DNA from 2 places in the Flavonifractor sp. An112 genome. Region 2 is predicted to be linked to the other one. Evidence: riboswitches for the same ligand, from Rfam matches in the RefSeq annotation. Region 2 holds a riboswitch; the other holds the start of a gene.

Region 1 (7,970 bases), on a different contig from region 2:
TGGCATACTCATGGTTGAACCACCGCATACCCAAAGTCTCCAGCTCATAGCTGCCGTCGGTTGGGGCCAGCAGATAAGCCGCCAGAGCCGTATCAAAGACAAAGCCGCCTCCCTCGATGCCCTCATCCAGCAGCCGGGACAGCAGGGTTTTCACGTCGTGGGTATTCTTTTTGATGTCAGGAGCAAAGAGGGCCTTCAAAACGCTGTTGTACCCCTCCATCTGATCGGCCCTGAGGATGGCGGCGTGACTATCCCGCTCACTCTCCCAGTACTCCACCACAACCACATCCAGAGAGGGCAGGGCCAGCACATCCACGCTGTCCTTCTGCCGCCAGATGGACAGCAACTCCTCTGCCCGGTTCAAATCGGTGACATCTTCACTGGTGCAGGTGCCGGTAAACTGTTCCTCCTGCTGTACCTCCCCCTGGGGGGCGCTGAGGCCCAGCTTGTCGATAAGCTTATTGAACTCCAGCTTGAGGAAAAGCTCGTACAGGACGGCGGCATTGGGTTCCTTCCGCAGGTTGGCCTCGGGGGTGAAGTCGATGGGGGCATCGCAGTGGATGAGGGCCAGGTCGTAGGACATTTTAGCCTGGTCTGCCCCTTCGGTCAGTTTCTTAAGCACGGCAGGCTTGGCCTCTACGCTGTCCAGATCCTGATAAATGGCTTCCACGCTGTGGTAGCGCTGGATCAGGTCCATGGCGGTTTTTTCACCGATCCCCTTGACGCCGGGGATGTTATCGCTGGTATCCCCCATCAGGGCCTTCAGGTCCACCATGTGGATGGGATCAAAGCCGTAGGCCTCCCGAAAGGCCTCGGGGGTCATCTCCTTGGTGGTGGTCTGGCCCATGCGGGTGGACACCAGCTTCACCCTGGTGGTATCGGTGACCAGCTGGAGGGAGTCCTTGTCGCCGGTAACAATGACGGTATCCCACCCGGCAGCGGTGTCTTTCACCGAGATGGTACCGATGAGGTCGTCGGCCTCCCAGCCGTCCATCTCATAGCGAGGGATGTTCATGGCCTCCAGTACCTGCTTCAGGATGGGCAGCTGAGCCGCCAGTTCTTCCGGCATTCCCTTCCGCTGGGCCTTGTAGCCCTCATAGGCCAGGTGGCGGAAGGTGGGGGCCTTCCGGTCAAAGGTGACACACAGGGCGTCGGGCTGTTCCTCGTCTATCAGCTTGAGCAGGATATTCACGAAGCCATAGACAGCGTTGGTGGGGGTGCCGTCCTTGGTGGTGAGCAGCTTGATGCCGTAAAAGGCACGGTTGATGATGGAATTGCCGTCAATGACCATAAGCTTCATGAAAGGACCTCCTGCTGTCCGGCACACCGGACATAAAATCTCAGGTTATAGTATACCAGCTTTCTCCGTCCCATACAAGAGAAACGCCCGCCGGGTCACCTCACAATGGTGACCGCTATGCGTGCCGAGGCCAAATACCCCTCGGCAGAAGCCAGCAGGATATAGATCCTTCTGAGACGGCGGTATCAGGAAGGTCCTTCCCCTCCGGCTTCAGGCATGACCAACGTCCCGCGCCCAATAGCGCCGCATATGCCGGCGCACGGACTTACTCAGCGCAGGAATGCCCAGCAGTTCCAGTCCGGTCTGCCAGGTGCAGCCCACTTGTCTGAACAATACATCCAGCTCCCCGGGCAGCTCCTCCCGGCAGGGAGGCTGACCTGTCCGTCGGACCGCCGCGCAGTACTCCCCCAGTGTTTGTCGGGCATCCTCATCCAGGCATACGCCCCGGGACGCGCACCGCTTCAGGAAGGGCAGGGTGTCCACCCGCTCGGGCCAGTCCGCCGGCCACATCCGCTCTGCCGCCTGCTGGCGGCTCCTGCCCCGAGCCCGCCAACAGGCATGATGGAGGGAACCAAAGCGCTTTTCCAGATACCAGCGGTAGACGCACAGCAGCCGCTCCGGACGGGGCGAACCATTGCGCCCCTCCATGGTCTCCACCAGTGACTCCAATAGTTCTTCGTCGGAAAAGCTGGTATACACCTGTCTGCCAATGGGACATTCCGGGGAAAAATAGAGGGTAAGATCTCCATCCAGCTGCTGAGATAATCCGGGCGTATCGGTCATCTCCTCCTCCAGTTCCGCCAGCCACTGGCGATATCCATTCAATTCCCGCTGGGACAATCTGTTCTTTCCGGTCCGTTCCATAGCTTTACTACCTCCCTGCCGCTGCAAATGGATTCCGGCGGGGACATCCATGGCCCAGGCCATAGCAAAAGAAAAGAGTTTCCCGGACGGGAAACTCTTTTTTCATCAGCTCAAATGCCTGTGCTGTCACGCGCCATTTCCCCGCCGAATATGCGCGTTACCGTCGCGGCTGGCTGGTCTCCTGGCTTGGATTCAACCTTACGCCCGTCTTCCCATCCGTACCCGGACAGTGACCTTATGAGCGCTCGTCATCCTTACAGTAGAGAGGGCTGCTGCGGACTTGCACCGCATTCCCATTGAAAGCTCCGCCCCTGAGGACGGACAGCTACCAACCGCTGATTGGATTCAGTTGTTGTTTCTATTATATCATCTTCGTCCGAAAATACAATGCCTACTTTGGTTACATCCCGCCGTAAGGTCCGTTCCACCCGCCGGGCTGAGGCCGCTGAGGAAAGGCTCCATACACCACCCAGTTATAAAAATTGGCATTGGCCGCCCCCATATAGGGGCCAATCCACAGGCTCAGAATACCCAGGGTGAAGGGAGACAAAATCAGCCATCCCAGGAAGGACAGGTCCTGTACGAACAGTGCCATGATATTGCCCCGCATGGCGTTGCGGCTGTGGCCAATGGCCTCCAGGGCGCCCATCTCCGGGTGGTCCAGCAGAAAGTAGACCGCCAGCCGGTAACGATAGGATATGGCAATCATCCAAACCAGCATGATCAAAGCGCCGACAAGGATCAGGGTGACGCTGTGCATTAGATAGGCCAGGAACACAAAGCCCACATAGACCGCCATACCGATGAGCCCCCACAGGAACACAAACAGGGCCGACAGGAAATTCACAGCCAGTGCCCGTCCTATCGTATAAAAGCCATCCAGCAGATTTCGGTAGCTGGGACCTTCCCGCCGGGTCAATCGCAGGCTATAGGAGGTATATCCGTAATCCATCACCCAGCTATAGAGCGCCAGCAGCAGCTCCATGACCAGAATCACCGCAATGCGCTGGGGGGTAAAGATGGCGGTCAGGATCTCTTCCACTTCATAGCTGGTCTCTGTCAGATAAAAATAGGCAGCCTGAAAAGGCTCAGATACAAAATTCAGCACCACACTGCTCAGTACACCGGTCAGCAGCACATACACCAGCGTCACCAGCATGGGGTGGGGATAGGCCCCCCGCATGGCATCCCGTGCCAGCCACTTGGACTCAGGACGGTTATATCCCATGGTACTCCCTCACAATCGTTTCTACCTTGTTGAGGAAATGATACCACATCATGTTTCCGATTGCAACCCGGGCAGCACCACCGTAAAGGTCACGCCCCCCGTCCGGTTGACCGCCCAGCAGCGGCCTCCATGGGCCTCCACCGCCGCCCGGACAATGGCCAGGCCCAAACCGGTACCTCCGTCCGCCCGGCTGCGGCCCTCATCCCCCCGGTAGAAGGGCTCGAACAGGCGGTCCAGATGTTTTTGCGGGATGACGGGGCCGTCGTTGTCCACGGTCAGCGTGATCCGCCGTCCCTTTTGGGCCAGGGCAATGGTCACCGCGCCGCCGGGGGTGCAGTGGCGCAGGGCATTGTCCGCCAGATCATCCACCACTTCTTCCAACCGCAGCCGGTCCCCCAGCATGGATGCCGGAGCCAGTTGAATACGCAGTTCAATGTTCTTTTCCTCCGCCAGCAGAGACAGCCGTGCAGCACCATTCTCCACCAGCGCGGCCAGATCCAGGGGCTCCCGCTCCACCTTGCCGCCGCTCTCCAGCCGGGCCAGGTCCATCAGGCTCCCCACCAGGGCCGCCATCCGGTCGCTCTCAGCCACTACGGTGTCCAGGTACTGGCCCCGCTTGGCGGGGTCGATGTCCTCCCGCAGGGCCTCGGCATGGGTGCGCAGCACCGCCAGAGGAGTCTTGAGTTCATGGGCCGCCCCCCGGACGAAGGCCCGTTCCCGCCGGATGGCCCGACTCTCCAGCCAGGCGGTGAACAGGGCCAGTGCCACCGCCGCCGCCAGGGTGAGCAGAGCCGCCGGCTCCAGGCCGGCCAGCAGGTAATCCCCCGGCAGGCAATAGTTGGAGGCCACCGGATGCACGCCGTACTCCCTCAGATCGGCGTTTCCATTTCCCTTGTAAATCGTGTAAGTTCCGGTGGAGTACGCGTACATCCACCGTGGATTGTCCGCTTCAACAGCGTCTACCTGCGCCGCCATGTCCTGGTACTGCTCCAGCCGTCTCGCCGGCCCGCCCCGGCCCGTCAGAGCGGAGTAGCATTCCAGCCATATGGCCTGAAAGGTCTCCGCCTGCCGATCAGGAAAGAGTTGGGCGTCGGAATCGGCCAGTACCACCCGCTCTTCCCCAAAGTGCAGGGTGAGGGTCCGGACATAGACCACCTCTCCCTCCTCCCAGCCTGTCAGCTCAATTTTGTCCGTGCTGATATGATCTCCCACCTCGCCGATCCAAAAGCTGTGGTCGGAGTAGCCGTTCAGAATGCGGGCGGCTGCCACCTGCCCCTCCTCGGTCAGAGCTGGGTCAAAGAGGAGATACCGCAGTTCCGTCGTCCCGTCCGGCTGGTACACCGCGCTGCGGCCTGCCAGCATCTGGCTCTGTCCCAGCCGCTCCCCCTCCTGGTCGTACACCCGTACAAAGTACTGCCCGCCGTACTTCTTCAGGGTGTCGCAGCTGTTCATGGTCAGCATGACGGATAATTCGTCCTTCTCCCAATCTGGAATCTCCCCCTCCTCAGGCGGAGTGGGGATAGAAAAGCTGGTGGTCCCCTGGGTAATGGCATTGGGAAGCTCATACTGCTGACTGATAATGTCCTCCCAACTCCACTGGTGATTGACCCAGAGCATAGCGCCTATGGCCACCCCCCAGAGGAGCAGAGAGACCAGCAGCGACTTGGCAAAGCATCTGAAAAACAGCCGTTTGTCCTTCATATTACTCGCCCTCCATCCGATACCCCGCCTTGAATACCGTCTTGATCTGCTTTCCGGCGCTCCCCAGGGCGGAGCGCAGGCTTTTGATCCGCACATCCACCGCCCGCTGGCCTCCCTCGAAGTCGATGCCCCACACCTTGTCCAGCAGCTGGTCCCGGCTGAGCACCTGACCTTTGTTGCGGATGAGGCAGAGCAGCAGATCATATTCCCGGCGGGTCAGGCTTACCGGCTTCCCCGCCACGGTGCAGGTACGCCCCGCCAGATCCAGGGCGATGACCCCGCACCTCAGAGTCTCGCTGTCTCCCACTCCCCGGCTGCGGCGGATCACCGCCCTTGTCTTGGCCAGCAGCACCGCCAGAGAGAATGGTTTGGTCACATAGTCATCCGCGCCCAGGGCGTACCCCTGAAGCACATCCTCTTCACTGCCCAGAGCGGTAAGGAAGAGGATGGGCATCCGGCTCTTGGCCCGTACCACCCGGCAGACCGAAAAGCCGTCCAGGTTTGGCATGAGCACGTCCAGCAGCATGGCATCGTAGTCGTGGTCCCGCAGCAGGTCTAGCGCCTCCTCCCCGTCCCGAGCCAGGTCGCAGTCCAGACCGTGGGCAGTAAAGTAATCCCGGATAATATCACGGATACGGGCCTCGTCCTCCACCACCAGAATATGGTCCGCCATGGCTCCCCTCTCCTTTCATTCACAGGATAGCAAAAAGATATGTCCATCTGATGTCAAAAAAGGCGCTGCAATGATATTGCAGCGCCTTTTAATTGTTCCTGCTTAGCCTCTCAATTCCAGAAGCTTCTGCTTCAGCTCGCCTTCGATACGGCCCAGCTCCGCTTCGGCCTCCCGGCGCTTCTGGGCGCCCTCCTGCTGGATGTTCATGACCTCATCCAGGGTGGAGATGAGCTGCTGGTTGGTATGCTGGAGGGTCTCCAGGTCCACCACGGAGCGCTCGGCCTCCTTGGCGGTCTCCAAAGTGCCCATTTTCAGCATATCGGCGTTCTTTTGCAGCAGTTCGTTGGTCATGTTGGTCACCGCGCTCTGGGCGGCGGTGGCCTGACGGGAGTGCTCCAGCCCCAGGGCCAGCACCATCTGGCTCTTCCACAGGGGGATGGTGTTCACCAGAGAGGACTGGATCTTCTCCAGCATCAGGGTGTCGTTGTTCTGGATCAGCCGGGTCTGGGGCCCCATCTGGATGGAAATCATCCGGGTCAGCTCCAGGTCGTGGATCTTCTTCTCAAAGCGGGTGCACATATTGGCCAGGTCGTTATAGGCCTGGGCGTCCTCCTGGGCGCCGCTCTGGGCCGCCTTCTGACGCAGCTGCTCCAGCTCTCCGGCCCGCACCTGGGCCAGGCGCTTCTTGCCCGCCAGGATATACATGGTCAGTTCCTTATAATATTTGGTGTTGAGGTCGTACATCTGGTCCAGCATGGCGATGTCCTTCATCAGGGTCACCTGGTGGGCCTCCAGCACCTCCACGATCTTGTTTACGTTGGTCTCCGCCTTGGAGTAGGAGGCCTTCATGGCCTCCAGCTGGTTGCGCTTCTTCTTGAAGAAGCCGAAGAAGCCCTTCTCGTCCTCCTCGCCACCGAAGCCCTTCAGCTCCACCACCAGAGAGGACAGGGCCTGTCCCACCTCGCCCAGATCCTTGGTACGCACCGAGTTGAGGGTATTTTCAGAGAAACCGGCAATGTTCTTCTGGGCCGCAGCGCCGTACTGGAGCACCAGATTGGTATCGGTCAGATCGATCTTCTGGGCAAAGTCATCCACCATCTTGCGCTCAGCTTCGGTGAGCTGGCTTTCGTCCAACTGAATGGCCTTGGCCTCCTCACTGGCGTTGGGGTCCAGGCTCAACTGAGGCGCGGCAGGCGCTTCCGCTGCGGCGGTACCCAGATCCGGGGTCAGCGTCAGCTCCGGGGTAAAATCCATGTTGTCAGCCATGACTGCGTCCCTCCATATTCCATACCGGCAGCGCCGGCTTGTTCTTCCAAATCATTGTACCGTTCCCCCATTCCCCTGTCAAGAACACGTTGACTTTCCCTCAAAAAGTCAGTATCATTAAAAACATATTCCGATATTCCGTTTTGAGAGAGGAAGTCTTGCCCCATGCTCACCCTGAAAGAATTTAAGGAGGCCCGCAGCGTACTCTCCGGGGTCATCCGGAACACCAGTCTGGTCTACAGCACTGCCTTTTCCAAGGCCACCGGCAACCATGTGTACATCAAGCCGGAAAATATGCAGGTTACCGGCGCCTACAAGATCCGGGGCGCCTACTATAAAATCAGCACCTTGACCGAGGAAGAAAAGGCCAAGGGTCTGGTCACCGCCTCCGCCGGCAACCACGCCCAGGGTGTGGCCTACGCCGCCCAGCAGGCCGGCGTGAGCGCCACCATCGTCATGCCCACCACCACTCCCCTGGTGAAGGTGAACAACACCAAGGATTACGGCGCCAAGGTGGTGCTCCACGGCGAAACCTTTGACGATGCCGCCGAGCTGGCCGCCAAGCTGTCTGCTGAGGAGGGCCTGACCTACGTCCATCCCTTCAACGATCCCGCCATCGCCACCGGCCAGGGCACCATCTCTTACGAAATCTTCCAGGACCTGCCCGACGTGGACGTGATCCTGGTGCCCATCGGCGGCGGCGGACTGGCCACCGGCGTGTCCACCCTGGCCAAGCTGCTCAATCCCAACGTCACCGTCATCGGCGTGGAGCCCACCGGGGCCGCCTCCATGAAGGCCAGCCTGGATGCCGGTCATGTGGTCACCCTGGACAAGGTGGAGACCATTGCCGACGGCGTGGCGGTCAAGACCCCCGGCGACCAGATCTTCCCCTACATCCAGCAGAACATCGACGACATCATCACCATCGACGACGACGA
Region 2 (7,970 bases):
CCTCCAGCCCCTTCCGGGTCAACAGGCTAGGATCGCCCGGCCCCGCCCCCACCAATGTTACTTTACCAGGCATGGATTTCCCTCCTTCATGGAATTGGCCAGCTGCTCCGCCAGCGCGGTTCCCTGTTCCTTGGGTCCGGAGATCTTGTCCCGGAACACCTGCCCGGCCTCGTCCACATAGAGGCCGGTGAGGGTGATGGTCTCCCCCTCGATCACGGCGTGGGCGGCAATGGGAGAGGAACAGCCTCCGTCCAGCTTGCGGACAAAGGCCCGCTCGGCCTGGGCGCACAGGGTGCCCGCTTCATCCACCACGCCGCTGAGATAGCTCAGGTCCTCCCCGGCCCGGGTCTGGAGAGCCATAATGCCCTGACCCGCCGCCGGGATCATCTCCTCCACAGTGAAATACCGGGTGATGCGCCCCTCCAGCCCCAGCCGTTTCAGACCGGCGGCAGCCAGCACCAGGGCGGAATACTGGCCCTCGTCCAGCTTGCGCAGGCGAGTCAGCACATTGCCCCGCACCGGAGCCACCTCCATGTGGGGGAACAGGGCCTTGAGCTGCACCGCCCGCCGGGCGGAGGCGCAGCCGATGGGCTTGGCGGGGTCCAGCTCGGTCACGCCCTCAGGGAGTACCAGCACATCCCGGGGGTCCTCCCGCTTGGAGAAGCCCGCCAGAGGAATGGCCGGGTCCTCCTCCATGGGCAGATCCTTGCAGCTGTGTACCGTCAGATCCACCCGGCCGTCCAGCAGGGCAGCGTCCAGCTCCTTCACAAAGAGGCCCTTGCCGCCGATCTTGTCCAGGGTGCGGTCCAGGATCTTGTCGCCGGTGGTCTTCATGGTCATCAGCTCTAACGCAATCTCCGAGTGATGGGCCCGGATGGCCTCCATCACCAGCTCAGACTGAATGACAGCCAGCTTGCTCTCCCGGCTGCCCACCCGTATGGTCTTCATTCCAATCCCTCCAGTACGGCCCGGATGGCCTTGGCGGCCCGGGCGGTGCGGGCGTGGTCGTCTCCCCGCCCCGCCACTCCGGCCACGATGTTGTCCCCGGTGCAGATGGCGGGGAAAAAGAAGGTGCATTCCTCCGGGGCGTCGGCCACGCTCACCGGGATACCCAGGGCGCGGGCCTCCTCCCCCACAGCGCGGTTGACGGAGCGATCGTCGGTGGCGGCCACCGCAATAGCGGCGCCCGCCAGATCGCCGGGGGCATAGGGCCGTCCTTCCCACTGTATGCGCCCGTCCAGGGGTTTACACCTGGGGGCGATAACGGTGACCTCCGCCCCGAAGCGGGCCAATACCTCCGCCCGGCGGCAGGCCACCACGCCGCCGCCGATGACCACAGCAGTTTTCCCCACCAGGTCGATGAAAAGTGGAAAACGGAAGTGCTTTTCCGGCGGTAAACTCCACCGGGGCTTGGCGGCAGTATGCACTTCAATCTTGGCGGCACACCGCTCCAGATCCTCCGGGGTCAGGTTGTCCTTCAACCCGCCGGACAGCAGATCCACCGCACGGCTTACCGCCAGCTCCACCAATTCCCGGGCCTCCGGGCCCTCCAGGTCGGTGGACAGCACACGGGCGGCCACCGCCTGCTTCACCCGCTCCAGGCCGGGCAGGCAATTCTTGTAGTTCTCCCACTGGTTCAGCCGGTCCAGATACTTTTCCACAATTTCCGCTGCCTCCGGTGGAAGTTCCCGGCTGGCGTCCACCCCCAGGTCGTCCACATTATAGAGGGTGAATCCGGGCAGGGTGGCAACCTGGGGCTCGATATCCCGAGGGATGGCCAGGTCGGCCAGCACATGAGGGGGCCGGGACAGCTCCGCCAGTTCCCAGGCCGTCACGGTATAGTGGGGGCTGGTGGTGGCGGAGATCACCAGGTCCATGCCCTCCATGGCCTGATACCGCCCATCATAGGGGGTAACGGCGCACCCGGCGGGCACCACGGTCTCCCCGTGGTGGTAGCTGCGCAGAGTCACGGTAACGGCGCACCCTGCCTGGTGGAGCAGGGAGGCGGCCAGCCGCCCCATCTCCCCGTTGCCGATGACCAGGGCCTTCCGGCCCTTCAGGCTCCCCAGGTGGGCGGACAGCTTATCCACAGCGGACCGGGCCGCCGACCGGGGCACGCCAATAAAGCGGACGCGGGTCTTGATCTCCTTGCCCGCGGCGGCGGCGTTGCGGAACAGGGTCTCCAATACCCCGTCCGCCGTGCCCACTTCACGGGCAGCCTGGACGGCTCCCTTCACCTGGGTGACAATCTGATCCTCCCCCCAGATCTGGGAGCGCAGGCCGCCAGCCACCTCCATCAGGTGGCGGGCCGCCTCCTCCCCCGTCCGGGTGACAAAAGCGGCCTCAAAGGGGCCGTACTCCACCCCCGCCTCGGCGCACAGCAGCCTTCCCGGGTCGGGGAGGGGGCCCTCCCCGCAGGACAGGTAGAGCTCAGTTCGGTTGCAGGTGGACAGCAGTACACAGCCCTCCACCCCTTCCCGGCGGGACAGGCGGCGGTCCAGCTCCAGCACCTGATTGCGGGTGAAGGACAGCTGTTCCCGCAGGTCGATGGGGGCTTTATGCCAGTCCAGGCCGGTCATAATAAGCTTCACGCCTCTTCCCCCTTTTTCACCAGCACCACCGAGAAGTAGCCGCTGCCTTCCTCCAACTCGGCAAAGCGGGGGCACACCAGTTCCCCCTCCATGCCGCAGTTGGCTACCAGGCTGGCCTTGTCCAGCAGGCCGTGGGCTGCCAGGGTATCCTTCAACGCCCCGATCTCACGGCCCGCCTTCATGAACACCAGGTTGGCGTCCAGGTCCAGGCAGTCGGACACATCCTTGTGGGAGGCGGGGACGATGAGCAGCCGCTCGCTCTTCTCACACAGGGCCATGTTCAGCTTGGCGGCCACCGCACAGAAGGAGGGAACGCCGGGGATGATCTGGGCGTCATACCCCCGGGCCACCACTTTTTTGTGGAGGTAGAGGTAGGTGGAGTACACCGTGGGGTCCCCCAGGGTGATGAAGGCCACGTCCTTGCCCCCGTCCAGGGCGGCGCACACCCGGTCGGCGTTGCGCTCGTAGGCCCCGTCCAGAGCGGCATGGTCCCGCACCATAGGGGCCTCGCAGGTGAGCAGTTCCTTGCCGTCGGCCAGTTCCCCCACGATATTGAGGGCGGTCTTCTCCCCCCGGCCCGGGTCGGGCACGGCCAGCACCGCCGCCTGGCGGATGATGCGCTCCGCCTTCTTGGTCATCAGTTCGGGATCGCCGGGGCCAACCCCCACGCCGTACAACATTCCTCTCATTGGTTTTCCTCCTTGAGCATTCGCAGGATCTCCCGCCGGGCCGCCCCGATGGTGGCGGCGGACCGGTCGGCGTCCAGACCATCCACCTCCCGCAGCACCTCCATCAGGTGGGCGATACGGGGCAGACGGAGATGATTGGCCCGCAGGGCCGCCGGGTCGGCAAAGAGCTGCTCCGGCGTGCCCTCCAGCAGCACCTTGCCGCCCCCCAGCAGGTAGGCGTAGTCGCAGTACAGGGGCACGATGTCCATGTCATGGGTGGCGATGAGCACCGTCATGCCCAGCTCGTCCCGCAGGCGGGTGAGCAGCTTCATGATGTCGCTCACACCCTGGGGGTCCAGACCGGCGGTGGGCTCATCCAGAATGAGCACCTCCGGCTCCATCACCAGCACTCCGGCGATGGCCACCCGCTTCTTCTGGCCATAGGACAGGGCGTGGGCGGGTTTGTCCCGCAGATGGGACACGCCGGTGCGGTCCAGAGCCGCTTCCACCCGGCGGCGGACCTCCTCTGCCGGCAGGCCCAGGTTCACCCCGCCGAAGGACACGTCCCGGTACACGTCGGCGGAGAAGAGCTGATCGTCCGGGTCCTGGAACACGATACCCACCCGGCGGCGCAGCTCCAGCAGGCCCTTTTTATCGTAGCGCACCGGCTGGCTCCCCAGCAGCACTTTGCCGCTCTTGGGGGTGAGCACCCCGTTGAGGCTGAGAAACAGGGTGGATTTGCCCGCCCCGTTGGCCCCCAGAATACCGGTGACCTTGCCCTTTTCCGCGGCAAAGGTAATATGGTCCAGCGCTACGGTGCCGTCCTCATAAGTATAGCACAGATCTTCTGCCTGGATGGCCTTCACGGCAGCAGCCTCCCTTCCACAAACCAAATGGCGATCTGCCCCGCCGCCGCAAATACGGTGAGGGGGAGCAGCCCCCACCCCGGACGGTAGGCATCATTCAGGGTGGTGAGGCTGCCGGTATAGCCCCGGGACTCCAGGGCGGTATAGATACGGTCGGCCTTTCGCCATGCCCGCAGGAACACCATGGATGCCAGCATCCCCAGGGAGGACACCGACCGGCGGAACCCCCGGTAGCCCAGCCGGGAATCCTGGGCGGTGCGGATGTGGTCGGCCGTCTCGGCCAGCACGAAGATGAAGCGGTAGATCAGCTCCATCAGCTCCACCAGCAGCTTGGGCACATGGAGCTTCCCCAGGGCCATGGTCAGGTCGGTAACGGGGGTATTGAGGGAGAGAAAATACATACATCCCACCGCCCCCAGGGCCTTACAAAAGATCCGTCCGCCCATCCATAGGCCATCCATGGTAAAGCCCCACAAACTGTCGCCCACCGGAATGGCGGCCACCATCTCCGTCCCGGCGGGGTAGGCCCCCGCCACGATGGTAAGGCAGCCGATGACCAGGAAGATCAGCGGCACCTTGAGAAAATGGAGGTACACCCTGGGGGAAAGTCCCCCCAGGGCGGTAATCAGTACCCCCATCAGAATCAGGGTAAACAGGCCCACCGCCACGCTGTCACAGCACAGGCAGATCACCAGAGCGACTACCGTCAGCAGCAGCTTGGGCATGGGAGACACCCGCCGCAGGCGGGACTGATAGGCGTAGCGGTCGGTGCCCATGGTCAGTTCGTTCCTTTCTCTTTCCCGTCCGGCTTCTTGGTGATGCGGCCCAGAATGAAGCCCACCACACCGGCGCCGATGGCGGCCTGGAGGGCAAAGAGCATGGACTCCACCTCGCCGCTGGCGGGCTCCAGAATGGGCTCAAACCAGGGTTCATAGTCGGGGTTAAGCTCCATAATGGCCTCCTCAGCCTGGCCGTCGGCTCCGCCGAACTCAGCATTGGGCAGCAGCCACAGGGGCACGGCGGCAATGACCACCACCAACAGGATCAAAATCAAATTTTTCTGCCAAACTTTCATATCCGTCCCCTCCTTACAGCACCTGCAGCTCATGGAGCTCGGTCTTGCTGTACTTCTCCAGCACGTTGAAGATGACCACGGTGAGCAGGCCCTCGGCAATGGCCAGAGGGATCTGGGTCACAGCGAAGATGGTAAGGAACTTCACCATGCCGCCGTTGATGACCCCCAGCTGGACCGAGGTGACCACATAGGTGAAGAGGTCACCCAGGGCGGCGGCGGCAAACACCGCCACAGCGGCGGGAGCCTTGGCCTTCCGCAGCAGCTTATAGACCAGCCAGGACACGATAGGCCCGGCAATGGCCATGGAGAATACGTTGGCGCCCAGGGTGGTGAGGCCGCCGTGGGCCAGCAGCAGGGCCTGGAAGAGCAGCACGATGAGGCCCAGCACCGTCATCACCAGGGGCCCGAACAGGATGGCGCCCAGGCCCACACCGGTGGGGTGGGAGCAGGAGCCGGACACCGAGGGGATCTTCAGGGCGGACAGCACGAAGGCGAAGGCGCCGCACATGGCCAGCAGGATCTTGGCCCGGGGGGCCTGGTCGATCTTCTTCTTGATGGAGAAGAAGCCGGCCACCACGAAGGGTACGCACACCGCGCCCCAGCCAATGGCCCAGTTCACCGGCAGCATACCCTCGGCGATGTGCATGGCGGAGGCGCTCATGGTCATCAGACCCAGCAGCCCCACCAGCACCGCCGCGGCGCGGACGGTTTTGTTGGCAGTCAGAGTTTTCATGGTTGTTTCATCCTTTCCTATCACTCGTAGGTGGGTGGTTTCCGGGCCGGGCAAGGTTTTCCGGCTTGAGCCTCTCTGCCACCGCGCGTCTTCCCAGGTTTTCCCAGTGACATGGTGCCCGGCGGCTCTTCTCTTACGGCAGCGGGACTGCGCGGGATTTGCACCCGGCTTCCCTTTTCCCGGCCCTCTATGCAAACAGGCTTACGCCTGGAGTTGTTTGGCCTCTCCGGCGTGCTTGACGAAGAGGGCCTGGATACTGGGAAACTCTCCCAGGCCCTGGAGCACGCAGTTGACGGCGTAGCCCTCTTGTTCCAGCAGGGACTTCCAGGAGTCCTCCTCCTCCCCCGCCAGATCGTTTTTGGCGTGATCGCCCGCCACGATCATCAGGGGGCGCAGCTCTACGTTTGTGGCACCCAGCTCTTGGATACGGCGCACCGCCTCCCCAAAGCCGGGGTAGCCCTCCACCGTGCCGATGACCACGTCCTTCCGGCCCATATCCCGGAACACATACTCCAGCAGGGCGTAACAGGAGTTGGCAAAGTGCTCGGTGCCGTGGCCCATGTAGAGGATGGCTTTGCCCTCCTCTGCCTGGGGCAGGTCTTGGAGCAGGGCCCCCACCGCGTCCAGGTAGTCCCCCGTCTCGGTGAGCAGGGGGCGGCCGAAGGTCAGCTTCTCAAACCGGCCCTCGAAGGGGCCGGCCAGAGCCATCATCTTGTCGTACTCGTCGCCGTTCATGATGTGGGTGGGCTGGACCAGCACGTCGGTGTATCCCTCCGTCGCCAGCTTCTCCAGGGCGGCGGGTACGTCGTCGATGTGGGTGCCCTCCCGCTCCAGCTTTCTCAAAATCATACCGCTGGTGAAGGCCCGGCGAAGAGTGCGCTCCGGAAAGGCGGCGGCCAGGGCCTTCTCGATGGCGGTGATGGTCTTTTCCAGGGTATCCCGGTGGCTGGTGCCGAAGGACACCGCCAGAAGGGCTTGTGGTTTCATATCGTTCACTCCCGTACGTTGTTGCTGGCCTGGTAGAGCAGGGCGTTGCAGATGGCAGCGGCGATGTTGCTGCCCCCCTTGCGGCCCCGGGCCACGATGTGGGGGGTGTCCATGGTGAGGAGCAGCTCCTTGCTCTCCACCACGTTGACGAAGCCCACCGGCACGCCGATCACCAGAGCGGGGGCCATTTTCCCCTCCTCGATGAGCTCACAGGCCCGCACCAGAGCGGTGGGAGCGTTGCCGATGGCCAACACCAGGGGGCCCTCCAGCTGAGCGGCCCGCTCCATGGACACGGTGGCCCGGGTCTCCCCCCGCTCCTTGGCCTCAGCGGCCACGTCCGGGTCAGACATAAAGCACACCGCCTTGCCTCCGAACTTCTCCAGCACCTTCTTATTGACACCGGAGAAGGCCATCTGGGTGTCGGTGACGATGGTGCAGCCCCCCTTGATGGCGGCAATGCCTGCCGCCACCGCGTCGGGGGAGAATACCAGATTGTCGGCATAGTCGAAGTCGGCGCTGGTGTGGATAGCCCGCTTGATGATGGGCAGCTGGTCGGCGGGAAACACCCGGTCCCCCAGCTCCTGGCCGATGATCTCCATGCTTCTGGCCTCAATGTCAGCGGGGGCCACCCGCTGCAACTCTATCTTTTTCATGGGTCATTCCTCCCCGTTCAGGATGCGGTAGATCCGCTCCATGTCCAGACTGGCCCGCAAACCGTCCGCCAGCTTGTCATACTGCCGCTGGGCGTACTCCTGCCAGTCCACACTGGCGGCCTGGCCCTCCAGGCCCTTGGCCTTCATCAGGGCATTCACCAGGGCCTCGGCCACGCCGGCCTTGTCAAAGATGCCGTGGACGTAGCAGCCCCACACGTTGCCATTGCTGAGGCCGTCGGTGTGCTCCTCCCCGGTCTGGGTGGCAAACTGCACCAGCGGGGCGGCGGCGCTCTCCGTCTTGCCCATATGGATCTCGTAGCCCTCAAAGGCCACACCGGCCATAGGAGCGAAGATGCCCCCGGCCTGGACAAAGGTTCCGGTCACCCGGGTGCGGGTC

The links. A riboswitch is a leader RNA that binds a small molecule or an ion and turns the genes downstream of it on or off. The one in region 2 is predicted to bind cobalamin.
Region 1: another riboswitch for cobalamin. It lies ahead of IHN22_RS02230 (hypothetical protein); the one in region 2 lies ahead of IHN22_RS01160 (energy-coupling factor ABC transporter permease).

What each region holds. Positions count from the first base shown of each region.
Region 1 covers NZ_CAJFGT010000008.1:17,364-25,333, reverse strand. Annotated here, with positions in the region: gene polA (DNA polymerase I) at 1-1,300, opposite strand, end outside; gene IHN22_RS02230 (hypothetical protein) at 1,511-2,164, opposite strand; cobalamin riboswitch at 2,318-2,512, opposite strand; gene IHN22_RS02225 (DUF975 family protein) at 2,565-3,392, opposite strand; gene IHN22_RS02220 (sensor histidine kinase) at 3,441-5,093, opposite strand; gene IHN22_RS02215 (response regulator transcription factor) at 5,095-5,766, opposite strand; gene IHN22_RS02210 (toxic anion resistance protein) at 5,869-7,032, opposite strand; gene ilvA (threonine ammonia-lyase) at 7,198-7,970, shown strand, end outside.
Region 2 covers NZ_CAJFGT010000004.1:42,477-50,446, reverse strand. Annotated here, with positions in the region: gene cobA (uroporphyrinogen-III C-methyltransferase) at 1-73, opposite strand, end outside; gene hemC (hydroxymethylbilane synthase) at 58-948, opposite strand; gene IHN22_RS01185 (NAD(P)-dependent oxidoreductase) at 945-2,591, opposite strand; gene cobI (precorrin-2 C(20)-methyltransferase) at 2,588-3,280, opposite strand; gene IHN22_RS01175 (ATP-binding cassette domain-containing protein) at 3,277-4,125, opposite strand; gene cbiQ (cobalt ECF transporter T component CbiQ) at 4,122-4,901, opposite strand; gene IHN22_RS01165 (energy-coupling factor ABC transporter substrate-binding protein) at 4,904-5,200, opposite strand; gene IHN22_RS01160 (energy-coupling factor ABC transporter permease) at 5,214-5,867, opposite strand; cobalamin riboswitch at 5,966-6,152, opposite strand; gene IHN22_RS01155 (sirohydrochlorin cobaltochelatase) at 6,135-6,920, opposite strand; gene IHN22_RS01150 (precorrin-8X methylmutase) at 6,926-7,573, opposite strand; gene IHN22_RS01145 (cobyric acid synthase) at 7,577-7,970, opposite strand, start outside.